DNA from 3 places in the Bacillus atrophaeus genome. Region 3 is predicted to be linked to each of the others. Evidence: predicted binding sites of a transcription regulator. Region 3 holds the regulator's gene; each other region holds the start of a gene.
What was found. The regulator LexA, encoded in region 3, represses DNA repair genes until DNA is damaged. The targets are predictions, from matches to a motif close to CGAACATATGTTCG.
Positions count from the first base shown of each region.

Region 1: AAHT65_RS17320 (YolD-like family protein) is a predicted target of LexA. The motif match lies at 3,723-3,736, and genes of this name have one in related genera.
Region 2: recA (recombinase RecA) is a predicted target of LexA. The motif match lies at 4,232-4,245, and genes of this name have one in related genera.

Region 1 covers NZ_CP154443.1:3,493,041-3,499,688, forward strand. Annotated here, with positions in the region: gene AAHT65_RS17300 (hypothetical protein) at 1-268, shown strand, start outside; gene AAHT65_RS17305 (hypothetical protein) at 265-420, shown strand; gene AAHT65_RS17310 (adenylate cyclase) at 768-1,529, opposite strand; gene AAHT65_RS21705 (winged helix-turn-helix domain-containing protein) at 1,743-2,048, opposite strand; partial or broken gene AAHT65_RS17315 (DNA polymerase thumb domain-containing protein) at 2,085-3,334, opposite strand; gene AAHT65_RS17320 (YolD-like family protein) at 3,327-3,659, opposite strand; gene AAHT65_RS17325 (hypothetical protein) at 3,909-4,085, opposite strand; gene AAHT65_RS17330 (hypothetical protein) at 4,162-4,893, opposite strand; gene AAHT65_RS17335 (hypothetical protein) at 5,620-5,754, opposite strand; gene AAHT65_RS17340 (RapH N-terminal domain-containing protein) at 5,754-6,648, opposite strand, start outside.
Region 2 covers NZ_CP154443.1:3,114,567-3,121,214, forward strand. Annotated here, with positions in the region: gene ymfI (elongation factor P 5-aminopentanone reductase) at 1-50, shown strand, start outside; gene AAHT65_RS15870 (DUF3243 domain-containing protein) at 131-388, shown strand; gene AAHT65_RS15875 (DUF3388 domain-containing protein) at 518-1,309, shown strand; gene rodZ (cell shape determination protein RodZ) at 1,328-2,245, shown strand; gene pgsA (CDP-diacylglycerol--glycerol-3-phosphate 3-phosphatidyltransferase) at 2,296-2,877, shown strand; gene AAHT65_RS15890 (competence/damage-inducible protein A) at 2,896-4,146, shown strand; gene recA (recombinase RecA) at 4,318-5,361, shown strand; gene AAHT65_RS15900 (serine hydrolase domain-containing protein) at 5,646-6,648, shown strand, end outside.
Region 3 covers NZ_CP154443.1:3,326,083-3,332,730, reverse strand. Annotated here, with positions in the region: gene tkt (transketolase) at 1-920, opposite strand, end outside; gene AAHT65_RS16790 (DUF896 domain-containing protein) at 1,092-1,325, opposite strand; gene AAHT65_RS16785 (YneB family resolvase-like protein) at 1,396-2,046, opposite strand; gene yneA (cell division suppressor protein YneA) at 2,066-2,377, opposite strand; gene lexA (transcriptional repressor LexA) at 2,532-3,152, shown strand; gene AAHT65_RS16770 (hypothetical protein) at 4,006-4,203, shown strand; gene AAHT65_RS16765 (spore coat protein) at 4,200-4,499, shown strand; gene AAHT65_RS16760 (YndM family protein) at 4,622-5,071, shown strand; gene AAHT65_RS16755 (helix-turn-helix domain-containing protein) at 5,145-5,363, shown strand; gene AAHT65_RS16750 (prohibitin family protein) at 5,398-6,231, opposite strand; gene AAHT65_RS16745 (hypothetical protein) at 6,224-6,364, opposite strand; gene AAHT65_RS16740 (poly-gamma-glutamate hydrolase family protein) at 6,569-6,648, opposite strand, start outside.

The DNA.
Region 1 (6,648 bases), 170 kb from region 3:
AGGTTATATCGGCAGCTCAAACCTCGAAAAATCAACACCAAATCAAGAGGTAATCCCCTCCCCACCACCTACTTGGACAATGAAATATTCTCTTTACAAATTCAGTTTTTCAAATGATCAAGAGTGCCATGTATCAATCAATGGTATCAATCCTATTTATTTAAGAGCTGGGCAAGGATTTCAAATGGATGCTCAAGATTCACCTATCACTAGCTTTAAGATATCTGAAGCAGGGATAACATATAACTTTTTGGGGGCGCATAAATGAGTTTCTTTAATCCAATGGTAAATGTCTCGATAGTAACTGGTAAGTCTGCTTATGATATTGCAGTTGATAACGGATTTTCTGGAACTGAAGAAGAATGGTTGGCTTCGTTAAAAGGTGAAAAAAAGGCGATAAAGGTAGTACCGGAGCAATAGGTGCTAAAGGAGACAAAGGCGATACTGGTGCAACTGGATCCAAAGGTGCCACAGGTGCTGCCGGGAAAGATGGAAAAGATGGTTTATCTGCATACGAATTAGCTGTTCAACAAGGTTTCACTGGAACATTAGATGAATGGCTGGCTTCACTGAAAGCAACAGTTAATTAATTATATACCCTTCTCTGAATTGAGGAGGGTATTAACTCTTATATCAGTAATATCTGACTTTCACATGGTTGCCTATTATTCTGTGCTGGGTATGTTCGTCCTCCATATAGCGTAGCTTTCATTTAATTTGGAGTAAAAAATAGTCAGCAAATGGCTTATAATGTCTGAGAAAATACATCATTGGTGTAAAGACTTCATCCCCTCATCAATCCACTTATCGAAATCCGATATCACTATGTCAGAATGATAATAGGTTCCAAGCAATGGACAACTACCAATAATCCATCGATTTGTTACATTGTTATCCACCCGCTTTTGAACTTCTATATAACCCGAATAAAAATCATTTGACATTACAATGGGGTTTACACTATTTTTATTTCCTAAATCTGATAACTTCGATGCTTTTGCGACAGATGCTCCTATCCAGACTAAGTTGCTTATGCCAAAAGATTTTCTTCCAGCCTTTACAGCTAAAGTTACAGAAGCGTCGAGACCAATGCCTGCCTTAATTCTAGGTAGATCTCTCTCAGATAATAAATCATTTAACATGCGCATATAAGTATTTATATAAAAGGCTCTTTCAGCTAGATAGTATAGCTCCTCTCGTGTTGGAGCAGAGTATATAGCATATACACAATCTCCTCGTATACCTATCTCTTTCAGATTATCTCCGGTTTCTTTCCGCAGTATTTCTATAATTTCAGAAGTAAAGCTTCGAATTACCTTGGCTACATCTAAATCATTCTTACTAATAAACAACGTAGTTGAGTCTCTAAGATCAACAAAGATTGCTGCAGCCCAAGCTTTGTAGCCATTTGTATAAGTGAAGTTTTCATCTCTAGGGAACTTACTTACTTTAATTATCACACTTTTTTCATCCAGTATCTCTTCAACTTTGCTCTTTCTCTCTATGTAATCATATTTTCTTAACCTCATTGACTACCCCCCATATAAGCCCAGAAGAATCCAATTAATTATACAGTCACAGTGTTTGCAATATATAGACAAAAAATAGACATAACCCTTGTGCTTAGAAGCCTGAAGGGTTAGGCTCCTAGCATCACACCTGAGTAAGAGTCACAGTAAACGCACCCCTGGAAAATTCTAACATATTATGGAATCACATTTAAGATGTTGAACGCTTCAATCTCAACTTTTATTTATTTGTTTCATGTAATCGAATCCAGATTTAGTGATTCTCCATTTTATCTTTTCCTTGCCTTGAATCTGTAATTTTTCCCCATCGACCAACTGTTTTTTAGTCAGATATAACCTTACCGCTCGAATATAGCATTCGTATCTTTTTTCTGCTTTTGAGTTTACCAATATTGCTCTTTGTTCTGGTGTTAAACTTAATCTTTCTGCAACTTCATGATAGACATCATTAATGAAAGACCCATTCCTTCTATATAAGGTTTTGAGCAATTCCATTTGAAAATCTGAGAATGTCTGCAATCAACTAAAATATGGAATTAACCATGTGCTTATTTATTATGATTTGTGTCCACCAGTAAGCCCAGCTCTGTGAAGCGCAGTTCCTGCAGGTGTATAAGAAACTGCTCTCAGAATAGCTTTTGATCCGTATTTGATTCTAATTCCATCCATAACGAATCCAAGCTTTCTTCTCTTTTCATTGTCTTTTTCAAACAGGCTTAACTGCTGATTAACATCCTCCTCAATATTGGATAAAGTAACTGAAATGCTTCTCACTGTTCTGCCTGTATAGAACTTATCAAACAGCATCAAGCAATATCGATAAATATCCATGGTGATATTTGTAGAGCCGTCAATTGTTTTTGCTTGTGAAAACCCCCGCCAAACTCGTCTTTGCTGTAACCGATTCCTAAGCTGATGGTACGCCCTACTTTATTATGCGTCCGCGCTCTTCTTGCGACTTCCTCACATATCTCCAAAAGAACAGCTTTAATCTCTTCTCTCTTTGTATAATCTCTCAGTAAAATCTGACTCTTACCAAAACTAATCTGACCTTGCATCAAAGGAGCACCAATTTCTGATAAATCGATTCCATGTGCATGATAAAAAAGCTGATTGCCCATAATTCCGAATTTCTTTTCAAGTAGCTCTAAAGGGAATTTAGCCAATTGGCCAACAGTAGATATTCCCATTCGATTTAGATTCCTCTCCATCCTCCCTCCTATTCCCCACATTTCAGATAACGGATGAACCTTCCACAGCTTATTTGGAACGTCTTCATATCTCCATCGTGCAATCCCATTCTTCGTTTTCTTGCTCTCTAGATCAAGAGCTAACTTACTTAGCAACATATTGTCACCAATACCTACTGTGCACATAAGACCGAACTCTCTCCACATGCTGCTTTGTATTGCTTTCGCCATTTCTTCAGGATTTTCTTTTCCTGCATCTAAAAAAGATTCATCAATTGAATACGTGTGAACACATTTTTCGGGAACAAATCTGTAAAACAGCTTTGTAATCTCAGTTGAAACTCTGATGAAAAGCTTCATTTGCGGATTTACAATATGTATTCTTGGATCTTCAGGTATCTCAAATAGTCTCGACCCTGTTTTTATTCCAAAATCTTTTTTAAGCGCAGGAGATGCAGCTAAAACTACACTTCCCTGTCTCTCCGTATTTCCTACTACAGCCAAGTAGCATGTCATTGGATTTAATCCCATAGTTACGGCTGATACTGAAGCATAAAACGACTTCATATCAACACAGAGAATATTTTTACGTGGAAATTGTGAGTAATCAATCATTGTACGCAACTCCTATGATGTCATTCATGGTGATGTAAATTTTAAGGTCGTTCTGATCTTTCACATGTAGCTTTTTTTGTTCGTAGTTAAGGTACTGAACTCTTCCGGTCATTTCATTAACATACCCATCTTCATAAAGTTGAAATTTTAACTCTTTATTCAGTGCCATTGCTTCAGAGACGAGAATATCCATCTCCTCAATTTGTTGATTATCTAATGATGGCTTTTCAATTTTTGATACATCAAGTAAGTCTTGTTTAAGCTGTGTTAAATGTTCTGGGAGCATCATTGATGTCCATTTGATTGTCCCTCGATCTCTAAGCAATTTGAATCACTCCTTTATTGATCTAATATCAACAGAACAAACGTTCTTTATTCAATATAAATCAGAACAATCGTTCGATGTAAATGTTGGAAAGTAACAATCAAAGACTAAATTTACAAGTGATTAACAAGTGTGTGGAAGTTATTATCAAAAAAAGAACCTGATTTAATCAAGTTCTTTTTGCATATCTTAACGCGATAATCTTTAATAATTGCATAGTTATGATACTCATTAAAATCTGTTAGTTTATCATTGATGTTTTGAATCTTTATTTTTTATTTCTTTTAATATTTCTCTAAGCAAATGCTGAGATTCTTCGTTTTGTTTACGATTAATTTTATTCTCCTTTATCAAGCTAAACATATAATATAAAAATAGAACTATAGCAGCTAATATGAACAAATTAGGAATTAAAACGCTTAACATGTTATTCTGTAACCTCCCTTTTTAAAAAAAGATGCCCATAAAACTTTATGAACATCTTTTTAAATTATTCCTTAAATTAGTTTGTCCAACTCCATTGAATGTCTCCACTATGCTTTTTAGTTCCATTTGCACGAATCTTTGTATCTAAGTGTACAGTTGCTTTTTGCCACCTGTTAACCACTCTTAATTCGAAGTGCCCTTCAATATTTCTAAAATAATCATACTTATTGGTTTCGTAATGTGCCTCTACGGATTTGTTTACATAAGACCACCCGCCAGAGTAAATCTTATGTCCTTCTTTAGGTGCTATTGATAAAATTTTAACCCAATTGTAAGTCCAATCGTTGTATGTCCAAAATTCAAATTGCTTTTTGCCATAAACATTTTTCCCCACCATGGCATATCTAAACCAGTTACTACCAGTTTTTTGAGGTTGAAAATCCGCATCGCCTTTATTTTCCTCAAATGTAACAGGAATCAAGGAAGAAACGTATGCTAACTGATCGTCTTCATTTAGTGTCTTAACATAACTTTCAACAATACTGCTTGCTTCTTTTGACTCCATTTTAATTTTCTTTGTTTTAAGTTTATTCTGGATATTTTGTTCGATTTTTTTCGATGGTTCCTTAGTAAACTCTATTATCTTTTGTTTCTCGTCATCGTTAAATGTATCCCATGAATCAGGTTGAGCAACGAATTGCTTAGTGAGTTCTTTAGCTGAATTTAACGATGCTGCATGCGCAGTTGTCATATTAAAACCTGCAAGAGATACAATCGCTAACACTAATGATAGAATCAGCTTTTTCATATAGACACACTCCTTATATATCTTCTATTTTTTGTTGTAAAACCCTTTTCATTTTGTTTCAAATTTCTTCCTAAATGTTTAAGACAACAAAGCAACCTATTGATTAATTTATCCTATTCTTCAAAGGAATTAATAATTTACCTCCTCCTCTCAATAGCAATTAGACCAAAAGCCATTGCAACATTCTGAGTTAGAAGACTCTTAAGAACATACCACCTCCTAACGCAACCCTACCACACTCTTATCTTTCATTAAATACCTTAATTTCCAAATGATAGTATATGACTAAATTACAAAAAGACAGAAAAACCGCGATGATTTACGGAACCTTCTGTTTCGCAAAAATTGACCAAACGTCATGTTTTTTGGATAAACAGCTTTTTATACTCCTGATTATTCGCCATAACCATGTAATAAGAAGCTATCTGTAAACAACGGCTAAAGTCCTGAATTCTACTCAAAATCACGGAAAATCGTTTGTTTTTTTAAAAATTTCTTTTCCTAGACACAAAAAAATGAAGCCATCCAAGCCTCATTTTGTGTTCTCATTCTATATTCATTCGCTTAGGAATAGCTTCCTTGTCCAGCTTTACCTTTAACATGTATTCCTATAACTGTTGTTTATTTCTTAAGACTAATTGTATCAAATTATTTTTCAAAATAAATAAAGGCTGTCGAGATTTACTCAACAGCATGAACCATTTTTTACTAACTCCACTTTTATACTTAGATCCCTACCGGAAGCTCTGCGACCTGCATATCGCCAGATGCTGCTGTACTGCTGTTAGCGTGTGTAGCAAGACTTAAAGATAATCCAAAGAATGTTACCGCTAAGACTGAGCCAAGGATAAACTTCTTCATCAAATTCCCTCCAGTTTCCTCATTTTCTCTTTGACTTCGATTGCTTTATAAGCAAATTCCAAAGCCTCTCTGTAATGTTCACCCTTCTCATAATGCCTTGAGATGATCAAGGAAAGGTCGTTTACTCCATCTAAGTCGCCTTTCTCTTCTAAGTATTGTACTTTTTCCCTGCATTTGTCAATGCTTTCATCTACCCCTTTGCAATATAGTTCATAAATAATATTTATTTTGGTTTCGTATATTTTATTCGATCTAAACTTAAGTTCTTCTTGCCCTTTTTTAAGATAATACATGGCGTTATCCTTGTCGCCTATTTTAAACCTTTCTCGTACGATCATATAAATGGAGTTAATGTAGTAAGCTGATTCACGCCATTCATTGCATCTAACAGCTTTCTTAATTGCATTTATACATTCTTGAGATTTATCAAAATTGGAATAAAGAATACTGATGTTGTGATATTGCATTGCTTCATAAAACTCATCTTTAAGTTCCTTGGCAGTCTTAATTGTGGTAAGAAAGTATTCCTCTGATTCTTTGAATTTTCCTAAATGCATATAATTCGTAGCTTTAATGACATAAGAGGTTGCAAGGTGTCGTTTGTAATCTTCATGCTGACTGTATATATTGATTGCCTCATTGACATAACCAAGCGAGACTGCACTTTGATGGAGAGTCACATACAGCGAAGCAGTTTTCATGTAAAACTCTGCTGCTTCAATATCGCTATCAATTTTAGAAAGCTTCTTCTCAGCAATCTTAAGTAAACTGATAGCTCGCTCATAGTTCTTCACATAAGACATATACTCGGCTTCGTAGAGGTAAAAATAGTAATCGATCAAGTAATCTATGTTATAACCTTGTATCTCACGCTTCTTCACCTTCCAGTCATTT
Region 2 (6,648 bases), 210 kb from region 3:
CCTATATCACCGGTCAAATTTTGTCCGTCAATGGCGGCTGGCACTGCTGAGCGAAAATAAAATATGTATAGTTTACGGCGGGAAGGACACAATAATTTTGTAACTTCAAGAAGAAATGGAGGAAGCCTAAATGTCAGTACTAGATAACTGGGATAACTGGAAGAATTTCTTAGGTGACCGTCTGAACTATGCGCAGGATAAAGGGATGAGTGAAGAAACCATCACAGATCTTGCTTATGAGATCGGCGGCTACTTGGCTAACGAAGTTGATTCTAAGAACCATCAGGAAAAAGTGCTTGCGGATCTTTGGAGCGTTGCATCGAAAGATGAACAGCACGCCATTGCGAATGTAATGGTTAAGCTTGTCGAAAATAACAGCACTCACTAGTGAGAGAGAGGATTTTTCCTCTCTTTTTTATGTTTTCCTGTTCAGAGCAACATTCTTCTTTCTAAATAGGGAAAAATGCTTTATGATAAAGGAAGGTAAAAATTTGCCACAATGAAGGGGGTATATCATTTGGCAAAGCTCGAATGGTATTTTGAATATGAAATTCAAGTCAACCGCCCCGGACTGCTCGGGGATATTTCATCTCTGCTCGGGATGCTTTCAATTAACATTGTCACGATTAACGGCGTCGATCTTTCCAGAAGGGGAATGCTGCTCAGGTGCCGCCATATAGATCAAATTAAACGTTTAGAATCAATATTAAAAACGATGGAAACAATTAAGGTGACGAAGCTTAGAGAACCGAGGCTTCGCGACCGTCTAGCTGTTCGCCACGGGCGATATATCCAAAGAGATGCTGATGATAAAAAAACATTCCGTTTTGAAAGGGACGAGCTGGGCCTTCTCGTCGATTTTATGGCTGAACTGTTCAAAAAAGAAGGTCATAAGCTAGTAGGAATCCGGGGTATGCCGCGCGTGGGAAAAACCGAATCAATCGTGGCGTCCAGCGTGTGCGCGAGCAAAAGGTGGCTGTTTGTGTCATCCACACTTCTGAAACAGACGATCAGAAGCCAGCTGATTGCCGACGAGTACAGCACTGAAAATGTGTTTATCATAGATGGCATCGTGTCAACGAGAAGAGGATCTGAGCGCCATCTTCAGCTTGTCAGTGAAATCATGAGGCTGCCTGCGACAAAGGTAGTGGAACATCCGGATATATTCGTCCAAAATACTGAATACACACTTGATGACTTTGATTACATCATTGAACTCAGGAATGAACCTGACGAGGTTATTACATATGAACATGCAGAAGAACCCCAAATGTTTGATCAATCCGGGTTTTCAAGCTTTGATTTTTAATATTGGAAGGTGTTTGTTGTGACTGAACTAGGAATCCGGCTGAAAGAAGCCAGAGAGGAAAAAGCAATGTCATTGGATGATCTCCAAGCGGCGACTAAAATTCAGAAAAGATATTTAACCGCTCTGGAGGAAGGAAACTATGACATTATTCCGGGAAGTTTTTATGTAAGAGCTTTTATCAAGCAATATGCCGAAGCCGTCGGGCTCGATTCAGATCAATTGTTTGAAGAGTTTAAAAAAGACATTCCGAACACGTATCATGATGATGTTTCTGAAAAGCTTTCCGGCATGAAATCGCAGAGAGAGCTGCCAAAGCCCGCCTCTAAAGCGCTGGAAGTCTTGCCGACAATCCTTGTAATCGCAGGAGTCCTTGTTGTTATTGCGATTATTTATGTGGTTGTCCAGCTTACGATGAACAAAAGTAATGACCAAAGTGATGCTGCATCTAAAAAAGCGGTCACGCAAAGCGAAAGCAAATATGAAATTCCAAAGGATTCAACGCTGAAAGATAACAAAAAAAGCAGCAGTGAAACAGACAGTAAAAAAGATACGAAAACATCAAGCGCTAAAAAAGACGACGAAAAGAAAAGTGACAGCGGCAAGCTCAGCATAAAAGCCACCGGCACTGAAGGTTCAGCAACAACATACGAAGTCTCCGGCGCAGATAAGATCGAGCTTGAGCTGGATGCTTCAGACAGCGCATGGATCCGTGTGCGTGATGAAAACAGCAGTTCTCTGAAAGAGGGAACATTGAAAAAAGGCGAGACCTATAAAAAAGACATAACTGATCAAAAACAAGTGGATATTCGTACCGGGTATGCACCTAACCTGAAAATCAAAATCAACGGAGAGGTTCTTTCATATGAACTTGATCCTAAAGACGTGATGGCGCAAACGATTACGATTGTAAATAAAAAGGAAGAAAAGTCATCTTAATCAGCAGATGACTTTTCTTCGCGTCCGAGTATATAAATTGGAGGGGCAATATGTTTAACTTACCGAATAAAATTACACTTTCAAGAATCGCTTTAATCCCCATTTTCATGATTATCATGCTGGCGCCGTTTGAGTGGGGGCATCTTGATCTCGGAGATGAGTCGATTCCGGTCGCACATCTGGTCGGAGCTATTTTATTTATTATTGCATCTACGACAGACTGGGTGGACGGATATTACGCCCGTAAATTAAACCTTGTAACGAACTTTGGAAAATTTCTTGATCCGCTGGCTGATAAGCTGCTCGTATCGGCTGCTTTAATTATTCTCGTTCAGCTTGAGCTTGCTCCTGCGTGGATGGTAATCGTCATTATCAGCCGGGAGTTTGCCGTGACGGGTTTACGGCTCGTCTTGGCGGGAACAGGGGAAGTTGTAGCCGCCAACATGCTGGGGAAGGTCAAAACATGGGCTCAGATCATTGCTGTTTCTGCACTGCTTCTTCATAATCTGCCGTTTGAGCTTGTGTCATTTCCGTTTGGCGACCTTGCGTTATGGGTAGCTGTATTCTTTACGGTCGTATCCGGATGGGAATATTTCGCGAAAAACTGGGAAGCGTTAAAAACATCTAACTAAGAAAGAAGGACAAACATGATGGAGTTAGGAAAAAAAGCAGAAATTATTGCAGTCGGTTCAGAGCTTTTACTCGGCCAGATCACCAATACAAATGCTCAATTTATCAGTAAAGGACTTGCCGAGATCGGCATTAATGTGTTTTATCATACAGCTGTCGGAGACAACCCTGAGCGGCTGAAGCAAGTCATCCGCATTGCTGAAGAACGTTCTGATTTTATCATTTTTTCAGGGGGGCTCGGACCGACGAAGGATGATTTAACAAAAGAAACAATCGCAAATGTGCTGGGCCGGCCGCTCGTTCTTGATGATGAGGCTTTTCAATCAATTGAAGATTATTTCAAGAAAACAAAGCGTACGATGTCACCGAATAACCGTAAACAGGCGCTTGTGATTGAAGGCTCAGACGTATTGGCCAATAAATTCGGCATGGCGCCGGGGATGCTGACAGAGCACGAAGCCCGTCTTTATATGCTGCTTCCCGGGCCGCCGAGCGAACTGCACCCTATGTTTGAAAACGAGGCCAAGCCGCTTCTTCTAGAAAAACTCGGATCAAATGAAAAAATCGTTTCAACCGTTCTCCGTTTTTTTGGAATCGGCGAGTCCCAGCTGGAAGCTGATTTAGAAGATATTATTGATGCACAGACCAATCCGACAATTGCTCCTTTGGCTGCGGACGGAGAAGTGACGCTGCGCCTCACTGCAAAGCATGCGGATGAATCGGAAACCGAGCGGCTGCTAAAAGAGACTGAAGCCGTGATTTTAGACCGTGTCGGAGAGTTTTTCTACGGCTATGATGATACATCTCTTGTTAAAGAGCTTTCAAAAGCGTGCAAGGAAAAAGGAATGACTCTTTCTTCAGCAGAGAGCTTTACAGGCGGTCTGTTCGCTGAATGGCTGACTGATTTAAGCGGTGCTTCGCAATTGTTTGCCGGCGGCGTTGTTTGCTATTCAAATGAGATGAAGCAGCACACCTTGGGGGTAAAGCCTGACACCCTGCAGCAGTTCGGAGCAGTCAGCAAAGAATGCGCGGGAGAGCTTGCCTCGGGGATTAAACGGCTGACGGGCAGTGACATTGGAATCAGTTTTACCGGCGTGGCCGGTCCTGAAGGGCAAGAGGGCCATGCCCCGGGACATGTCTTTATCGGCATTTTCGCGGACGGAAAAGAAGAGGTTCATGAATTTAACTTTGCAGGCTCCAGAACAGGCGTCAGAAAGCGTGCTGCCAAATACGGATGTCATTTAATCCTGAAACTCTTAGAACAAAAATAATGTTTTAGCACATTATCCTCCATGAAAAACCTGTTTTCTTCCGGCCATTATGATATTTTTATAGACAACAGGTTAAGAAAAAATCCGAATATGCGTTCGCTTTTTTCTTGGCAAATGTCTGCAAACAAGGTATAGTATATGTAGTGGCAAGTTAAAGGAGGAAAAAATAGAATGAGTGATCGTCAGGCAGCCTTAGATATGGCTCTTAAACAAATAGAAAAACAGTTTGGCAAAGGTTCTATTATGAAATTGGGGGAAAAGACAGATACAAGAATTTCAACCGTACCAAGCGGCTCTCTTGCGCTTGATACAGCGCTTGGAATAGGCGGGTATCCGCGCGGACGGATTATCGAAGTATACGGACCGGAAAGCTCCGGTAAAACAACTGTTGCGCTTCATGCCATTGCAGAAGTTCAGCAGCAGGGCGGACAAGCAGCGTTTATTGATGCTGAGCATGCATTGGACCCTGTATACGCGCAAAAGCTTGGCGTTAATATTGAAGAGCTTTTACTTTCTCAGCCTGATACGGGCGAGCAGGCGCTTGAAATTGCTGAAGCGCTTGTCAGAAGCGGCGCTGTTGACATTGTTGTCATTGACTCGGTGGCAGCTCTCGTTCCGAAAGCTGAAATTGAAGGAGACATGGGGGACTCACACGTAGGACTTCAGGCCCGCTTGATGTCTCAGGCGCTTCGTAAGCTTTCCGGAGCAATCAATAAGTCTAAAACGATTGCTATTTTCATTAACCAGATTCGTGAAAAGGTCGGCGTCATGTTCGGAAATCCGGAGACAACTCCCGGAGGCCGTGCGCTGAAATTTTATTCCTCTGTACGGTTAGAAGTGCGCCGTGCCGAACAGCTGAAGCAAGGCAACGACGTAATGGGGAACAAAACACGAATCAAAGTTGTGAAGAACAAGGTGGCTCCGCCGTTCCGTACGGCTGAGGTTGATATTATGTACGGAGAAGGGATCTCAAAAGAAGGAGAGATCATTGATCTTGGAACTGAGCTCGATATTGTGCAAAAAAGCGGCTCTTGGTACTCTTACGAAGAAGAGCGCCTTGGTCAAGGCCGTGAAAATGCAAAGCAGTTCTTAAAAGAAAACAAAGATATCATGCTGATGATTCAAGAGCAAATTCGCGAACATTACGGCTTGGATAACAATGGAGTTGCACAAAAGCCTGAGGAAACCCAAGAAGAGCTAGAATTTGAAGGATAAAAACCAATGTAAAAAAGGGCGGAGCGGCGAACTCCTGCCCTTTTTTTGTTTGTCAAATGTAAGCATACAGACGGAAGGCTGGCTGTTCAAATGATGCGAACAAGATGAACTATTTATTGGTGTGGCGTTTGATTAAACAAAGGGTTTATAAACCAATCCTGTCGCCTAAAATATCAAATGATAAAAGAGCATATTTATTTTTAGTTTTTACAACCTTTTTGAAGCTTACTTCGTCTAAAAATATGGTGCCTGCAAATTGAATTTATATTAGGGGGAAAAAACGAATGACGAGCTCGAGAAGCCGCACCAGAGATTCGAAACGAAGACGGAGAAAGCTGAACAAAAGGGGTAAGCTGGCTCTTTTTATATTGCTGATCGCTGTCTGCTGTATCATAATCTGGATAGGAAAAAATCACCAAAACGAGGAACCGGCAAAATCAGCTCCAGCGGCCGAGGACGGTTCTGATAAAAATAAAAAAAATCAGGTTCAAAAGAAAAAAGAAATGAAGAAGAAAAACCAAGATCAGCTTGCAACAGCCGATGATAATAAAAATATCAGCAACTATTTGCAAAGCATTGGATTCAGCGGAACAGCAATGATTGTAAAAGATGGAAAAATCGTGACGAATAAAGGCTTCGGCTATGCAGACCGTGAACACAAAATAACAAACAACCCTGAAACCACTTATTTTGTCGGATCGTCGCAAAAAGCATTAATTGCGACCGCCGTTTTGCAGCTTGAGGAAAAAGGCTTGCTTCGAACGAGCGATCCTGTCGCAGCTTATATAGAGGGTTTTCCGAATGGAAAGCAGATTACTTTAAAAAATCTGTTAACACATACTTCAGGAATCAGGGGGCATATCGAAGCGGAAGGCGCGATTACCCCGGACGACTTGATAAAAGATATTGAAAATCAAGGAATTAAACGGCAGCCAGGCATATGGGATTATCAGGACTCAAATTATTCAGTGCTCGCCTATATTGTTGCCAAGGTGAGCGGGGAGTCGTATGAACATTACATAACAAACCATATTTTCAAACCGGCGGGCATGACGTACGCAGGCTTTTACAAAACGTTTCAAAAACAGCCTTATCCTGCCGTCGGCTACAAATTGGATAAAGGCGGAAATTTAGTGACGCCGCACATACTTGATTTATCCCAGCTGTACGGCGCGGGCGATATATATATGAGTGCATACGATATGTATAAATTTGATCAGGCTCTTGTGGATGGCACTCTTTACTCAAAAGCCAGTTTTGAAAAAATGTTCACCTCCGGAAGCAGTT
Region 3 (6,648 bases):
TTCTTCTCTCCTGCTTCTTTTACCGTTTGTTTAAAATGGTCGTATACTTCTGACGGTACATAGAAGTCCTCTTCATATGTCCATGCATAAGCTTCTTTAGTTAATTTACTTTCCTCTGAACCAAGCGGCGCACCGTGAACACCTGATGTACCTGCGCGGTTAGGTGAACCGAATCCAATGGTTGTTTTTACTTCAATTAATGTAGGTTTTTTTTCATTTTGGCGCGCTTTTTCAAGAGCGGCAGTTAATTCTTCGATATTGTTACCGTCTTCGACATAGAGAACTTCCCAATTCATTGCCTCAAAACGCTGCTTTACATTTTCTGAGAATGAGCGGTCTAAGTCTCCGTCTAACGAGATGTCATTAGAATCGTAAAGTACGACCAGACGCCCCAGCTGAAGATGGCCTGCCAGTGAAGCCGCTTCTGAAGAGATACCCTCCATCAAGTCACCATCACCGCAAATGCTGTATGTATAATGATCTACTACGTTGAATGAATCGCGGTTATATGTTTCTGCTAAGTGGCGTTCTGCAATAGCCATCCCAACTGCCATTCCGATTCCCTGTCCGAGCGGCCCTGTTGTCGCGTCAACACCTGCTGTATGCCCGTATTCAGGATGTCCAGGTGTTTTGCTGCCCCATTGGCGGAATCCCTTTAGATCATCAATACTGAGATCGTACCCGCTTAAATGAAGCATACTGTATAAAAGCATTGAGCCGTGTCCCGCAGATAAAACAAAACGGTCACGATTAAACCAGCCAGGGTTCTTCGGGCTTACATTCATAAGTTTTGTCCATAGCGTATATGCCATAGGAGCAGCGCCCATAGGCATTCCCGGATGACCGGAGTTTGCTTTTTCAATTGCGTCTATAGATAGTGTGCGTATGGTAGCAACTGATTTCTTTTCAATTGTATCCATAAAAATCCCCTTCCATATGTGTTGTACCTCTTCATCATAAATCTCTGAAGCGTTTTTCTCAACTGTTTCAGCTTAAATTTGAGAGAAACTTGTTGAAAAATGTCGCTTACACACGCTGACGTTGTTAGTATATACCAAAAAGGAATACGATATTGACGTATTCCTTTTATATTAGTGCAGCTTGTTATTTCTTTTTTCTCTTTTTAGTTTTTCTGGTGTTACATCGTTGCCTTCAGGATCAATGATTTTAACACTTTTCAGTGTGTTTTTCATAGAGGAGCGAAATCCTTTGAGGTATTCTTCACGAAGCTTCTTCTGCTCAGCTTTTTCATCATCAGTAATAACGCCTGATTTCGCTTTTGCAGCAAGTTCATTGATTCTGGCAATTTTTTCGTTTGAAATCATGTTAAACTCCTTTATTCCATTTTGCCTTTATACTACTAAATCAGCAGAGGTTTTACAAACGATTCACTCATTATTTGTCTGTTTCGTCCTCCATATATTCCTGAAAGCGCCGGTGAACGGTTGCTTTTGATACCTCATAACCAAAGCCTCTTAATGTAGCGGCTATTTCAGCGAAGGTCAGCTTATTGGCTCTCAGTCGTACAATTTCTGAAATAGGAACCTCAATTTTGTCTTTCCCGCTGTTTTCATGTTGGTTTTTAAGGTTTTTTTGCGGTTTAAACCCATTTTTCACCGCGCGTTTCATTCCTCTTTTGATTTTCATATTATGTATCTTCCGCTGATATTCTTCCACAATGCTGACGATCTCAAGCACCATAGAATCGGCTTCGGACAGCTCAAGTTCTCCTCTGTGCGCTGTCGTGTATATTTTTACATTTTCCCGATAAATGCAATGGAGAAGGGCGATTTTTGCATTTCCTCTGCCAAGCCTAGTCTCATCTTGAACGAGAATCGCATCAATATGGGACTTCTTCAATTCATCAAGCATCTCAAACACACCGTCCCGGTCCATTTCATACCCGCTGGCTTTTTCGGATATGACCTTAACGACCTCCATGCCATTTTCGGATGCAATCGCTGCAAGCTCCTCCTCCTGCCGCTTTAATGAGGTTTGCTGCTGTTCTTTGTTTGTACTAACGCGGGCATAAATGAGCGCCTTCATTTCTTGCTATCTTTCCTCTCTATTTAACAGTTGCCAATTGATATGCAGCAGGATGTTCCTTTTTTAAGGGAAGCATTAATACATCTCCCGCCTGTATATCAGAAGTCTGAAGATTATTTTCCTCCGTTACCCATTCAATAAAATCCTTTTTGTTTATCTTTTTCGTATCAGACACCTGATCAGCCAACGACCAAAGCGTATCTCCCGATTGGACTTCTATTTTAACATATTGATTTTGCTCTTGATCATTGTTTGTAAATGATAAAAGAAGAATAACAGCACTTAAAACTCCCGTGAACAGGCCGACAAAAATAATAAATTCTTTAATCATAAAAACAACCTCCGATAAGAATGTTTGTTCGCTTTTTATAACTCAAGTATATACGAACAAATGTTTCTGTCAATTGTTTTTTTCGAACCTATGTTTGTACTGTAAGGAAAATCATGCTATAATCTACTTAAAATCGACGTTAGAGGTGCGAAAAATGACGAAGCTATCAAAAAGGCAACTTGATATCCTCCGTTTTATAAAAGCAGAGGTAAAAACAAAAGGATATCCGCCTTCTGTAAGGGAGATTGGGGAGGCTGTAGGCCTTGCGTCCAGTTCGACTGTCCACGGGCATTTGGCTCGTTTAGAGACGAAGGGGCTGATCAGGCGTGATCCGACAAAACCAAGAGCGATAGAAATACTAGATGAAGAAGAAGTGCAAATTCCGAAAAGCCAAGTTGTTAATGTGCCTGTTATCGGAAAAGTAACGGCAGGAAGCCCCATTACAGCAGTAGAGAATATTGAGGAGTATTTCCCGCTGCCTGATCGGATGGTTCCGCCGGACGAGCACGTGTTTATGCTTGAGATTATGGGTGAAAGTATGATTGATGCCGGAATTCTCGATAAAGATTACGTCATTGTAAAGCAGCAAAGCACTGCCAACAACGGAGAGATCGTGGTCGCCATGACGGAGGACGATGAAGCTACAGTCAAACGCTTCTATAAAGAAGATACTCATGTGCGGCTGCAGCCGGAAAATCCAACAATGGAGCCGATTATTTTACAGAATGTCAGTATACTAGGAAAAGTGATCGGTGTATTCAGAACCGTTCATTAGAAACTTTTAAACTGCCGAACTTCATTTCGGCAGTTTTTTTCATAGATAAAACCCCCTTCTTTTATATAAAGGGGGTTTTATTCATAGCAAAATAAAAAAAGCAGGTTCGCCCTGGCTTAGAAACGAACCTGAAAAGGAGGAAAAAATTACATCATGTTTACACCCATTATTATCCTACATTTTTAAGTTGAAGTCAACAAATTATTTTTCCTCAAGGAAACTTTTTCTGAGTTTCTGGTGTCTCTCTGCCGAGAAATAAATCCTGGCACTTGAGAACAAGCCCCATCCTAAGTGTAAGAAAGACCACTTAGTAAATACGTTTGGTCAAGGGTTCATCATCAGCCTTGTTTATAAGTAGTCGAATTTATTTCTAATTTGTTTCATCTTTTCGTTCGTGAGAAGTGACAAGTTTTATGATATTTTGGGGCGAGATGATAATAAATAAATTGAAAATTTAGTACATAGTTTAATTAGTTCTTTTAGTGTTTATTCAATGTAATAAACTCACCTATCATAGAACTTGTGAGCGTAAAATTAAACCCCCGATATCTCCCCAAATTAGCCTGCTTCAGCTTTACGATAATTGTTTCGGCATTTGCACTACTGAAAGTAAACAGTGAATGATCTTCTTTGATATTCGTTGTCTCCTCCCACCCTTTCCCCATCTGCCTAATGAACTACGTGCACTCAGTTTCGGTTAAACCTGATACATCTCACAAATAGCTGCTTCTTCTGATAATAATCCTTCTCTCTTCAGAAATAATGCATTCCACAAAGTTCCTGTTTTAAGCAGCACCCCCATTGCTCAAAATAATATTGATTGTCTAACTTTTCTTAGAAAGGAATGACTTATATGAATGGGTTTCATGAGACTTTAGATCTTCATGAATTGCTTGTATTTAAAAACCTTTGTTTGACTAAGTCTTCAACGATGACCGGTTTAGTGCAGGATCAAGAATTAAGAGACATTTTAGAACAGGATGCGTTAAAAACAAGACGGCAGGTTGAGCGTTTGCAAAGCTTACTGGCTGAGCGAGGTGAACAAATATGAATGAATTTTTTCAAAAGCTTGCCGGAATGGGCAGTATGACAGAACAGGTCATTGCCACTGATTTTTTAATTTCAGCAAAAACTGGTATTAAAGATATAGCCATAGCCATTACCGAGACGGCTTCTCCGGAAGTGAGAGATACATTACATGAGTATTTGCACGATGCTATTGATACTCATGAACAAATTTTCAATTACATGGTTGCAAAGGGCTTTTATCACCCCAGAAATTTATCCGAACAGATAAACGTTGATATTCAGGCCGCTGAAACAGCTAAAGACTTGCCTCAAATTTAAATTCGGATGCTCTCTTCATTCAAGCTGCTGAGACTTTCTCGACAGTTTTTCTATTCATTTGGATATAAAAAAAGTGAAAAAATAAGTTTGTGCTTTCATTAAATAATCAGTAAGGTGGTAAAATGAAACATATAATTGCACTCGTATCAAAAATCACTTTGACCCTTTCCCTTTTATATGTCATTTTGGACAGAATCTATCATGTATCTTTTTTAAGTGTATTATTCATCACATTTGTTTTAGGGCTGATCTCTTATCTAACAGGGGATATGCTTATATTGCCAAGGACTAGCAATTTTATTGCTACAGCCGCTGATTTTGGGTTGTCGTTAATTATCCTCTGGGTATTTCTCATCAATCGCACAGGCGGTGATTTTTCTCCATTTTTTGCGGCTCTTATCGCCTCACTTGGTGTAGGTATATTTGAATACTTTTTTCATCGATATTTGCTGGCTAATGTGTTGAATGAAGATTACCGTAACCAACTTGCTTCAAGAGACAGCCGGTTGCAATATCAAACCGAAGTGTCAGACGAGTTATCTCCAGACCTTCCTAATAAACATAAGGAGTAAATCTCTATCACGTGAGCCTTATGTTTTATCTGCGGCATGTATGCTACAATATGTCTAAAAAAGGGGTTCACAAATGCCTGTTTATAGAGTGCTCAAATGCAGATTAGGAGATGTTCTGAAGGAATACGATATGACCATTTCTGACATCGCTGAAAATACCAACCTCAGTGAAAGACGGCTGAACGATTATGTAGATGGAATCAAGACAACCATGACAATGAATGTTGCTATGACGGTTGCAAAAACAATCGGCTGCCATATTGAAGATCTTTTTGTTTGGGAAAATTCTTAAAACACAAAAAGGAGGCCGAAATCGCCTCCTTTTTTTATTTACTTTCTTCTTCGTCATCCAATGGCAGCTGAAGCAATGAATCAGTGCCTGTCGCTTTTGGTGTTTTACCATCCCATTTTTCAATCCATTTGTATTTAATCATTTCATCTGACATCGATTTCTTGATAATTTGGTTATAATCGGCGATTCCTTCAGCTTCGATCTTTTTCTTTTTGGCTTCTGCTTCAGCAATTTTGATTTCCGTTTGTGTTCTTTCCAGCTCTTGTGAAGATTTCACACGCGCGTCGATAGCTTCTTGTGTTGCTTTATCAGGTTTAGGAACACCTAACGTCAAATCATCGATAAGGAAGCCTAGGTCCTTCATATCATCAGCAAATGTTTTTTGAACTTCTGAAGCGGCCTCGGATGATTTCTGACCGTATGTATCAATTACTGAGTATTTAGAAATGGATTTTCTAGCGGCATCCCAAAGTCTTGTTTTGAGGTATGTATTTTCAATTGTCTCAATGTCAACCGCTCCAAACTTGTTGAACAGTTCCACCACCTTATCAGGCTGCACAACATAGTTGTAGGCAATATCCATAGAAATGTTTTTACCGTCAGAGGTTGCTACTTTAATATCTTCATTGTCTACTGTTTGCATACGCACCGGATATTCAGTAACTTTATTAAACAGCCCGACTAAATGCCAGCCCTGATCAAGCGTTTCTGATTTCACCCCGCCATTCGGTGAGTAAACAACGCCGACATAGCCGTTTGGAATCTTTTCAATAAATAATGAGGCTGTAATCCCTCCAAGGATCAACGCTGCGCCTACAATAATTCCCCCTATAATCTTTTTTGTGCTGTTTTTTTTATTTTCATTCATTACGATCTTCCTCCCATGATTTTTTAAACTTGCTTGCTCCGCTTCCCACCTTTTTAAAGAATGGGCTTAACATAAGCCATAAACCGAATCCAATAATGACCAGAAGAATAATGGAACCAATTATGACCTTCATATATTTCACCTCTCTTGCAGCTTTATCATTTGACAGCAAAATAACTTACTCTGTTTAATATACGATCGTATGACCTTAAAGTTTCATAAATTAAATCATAACTTTATATTTTTATCATTTATATGTATCAAAACCCAAGTGAACTCGAAAAAAATAGAAATCGTCGAGTCGCTTGGGTTTTATTTTTATACAATTGAGGCTGGCTTAATATTGAGCGTTAATAAAATCTGAAATAGTTTCGGTGAACTTATAAAACGTTTGATTTTGCGTGCTGGATCTGCTTT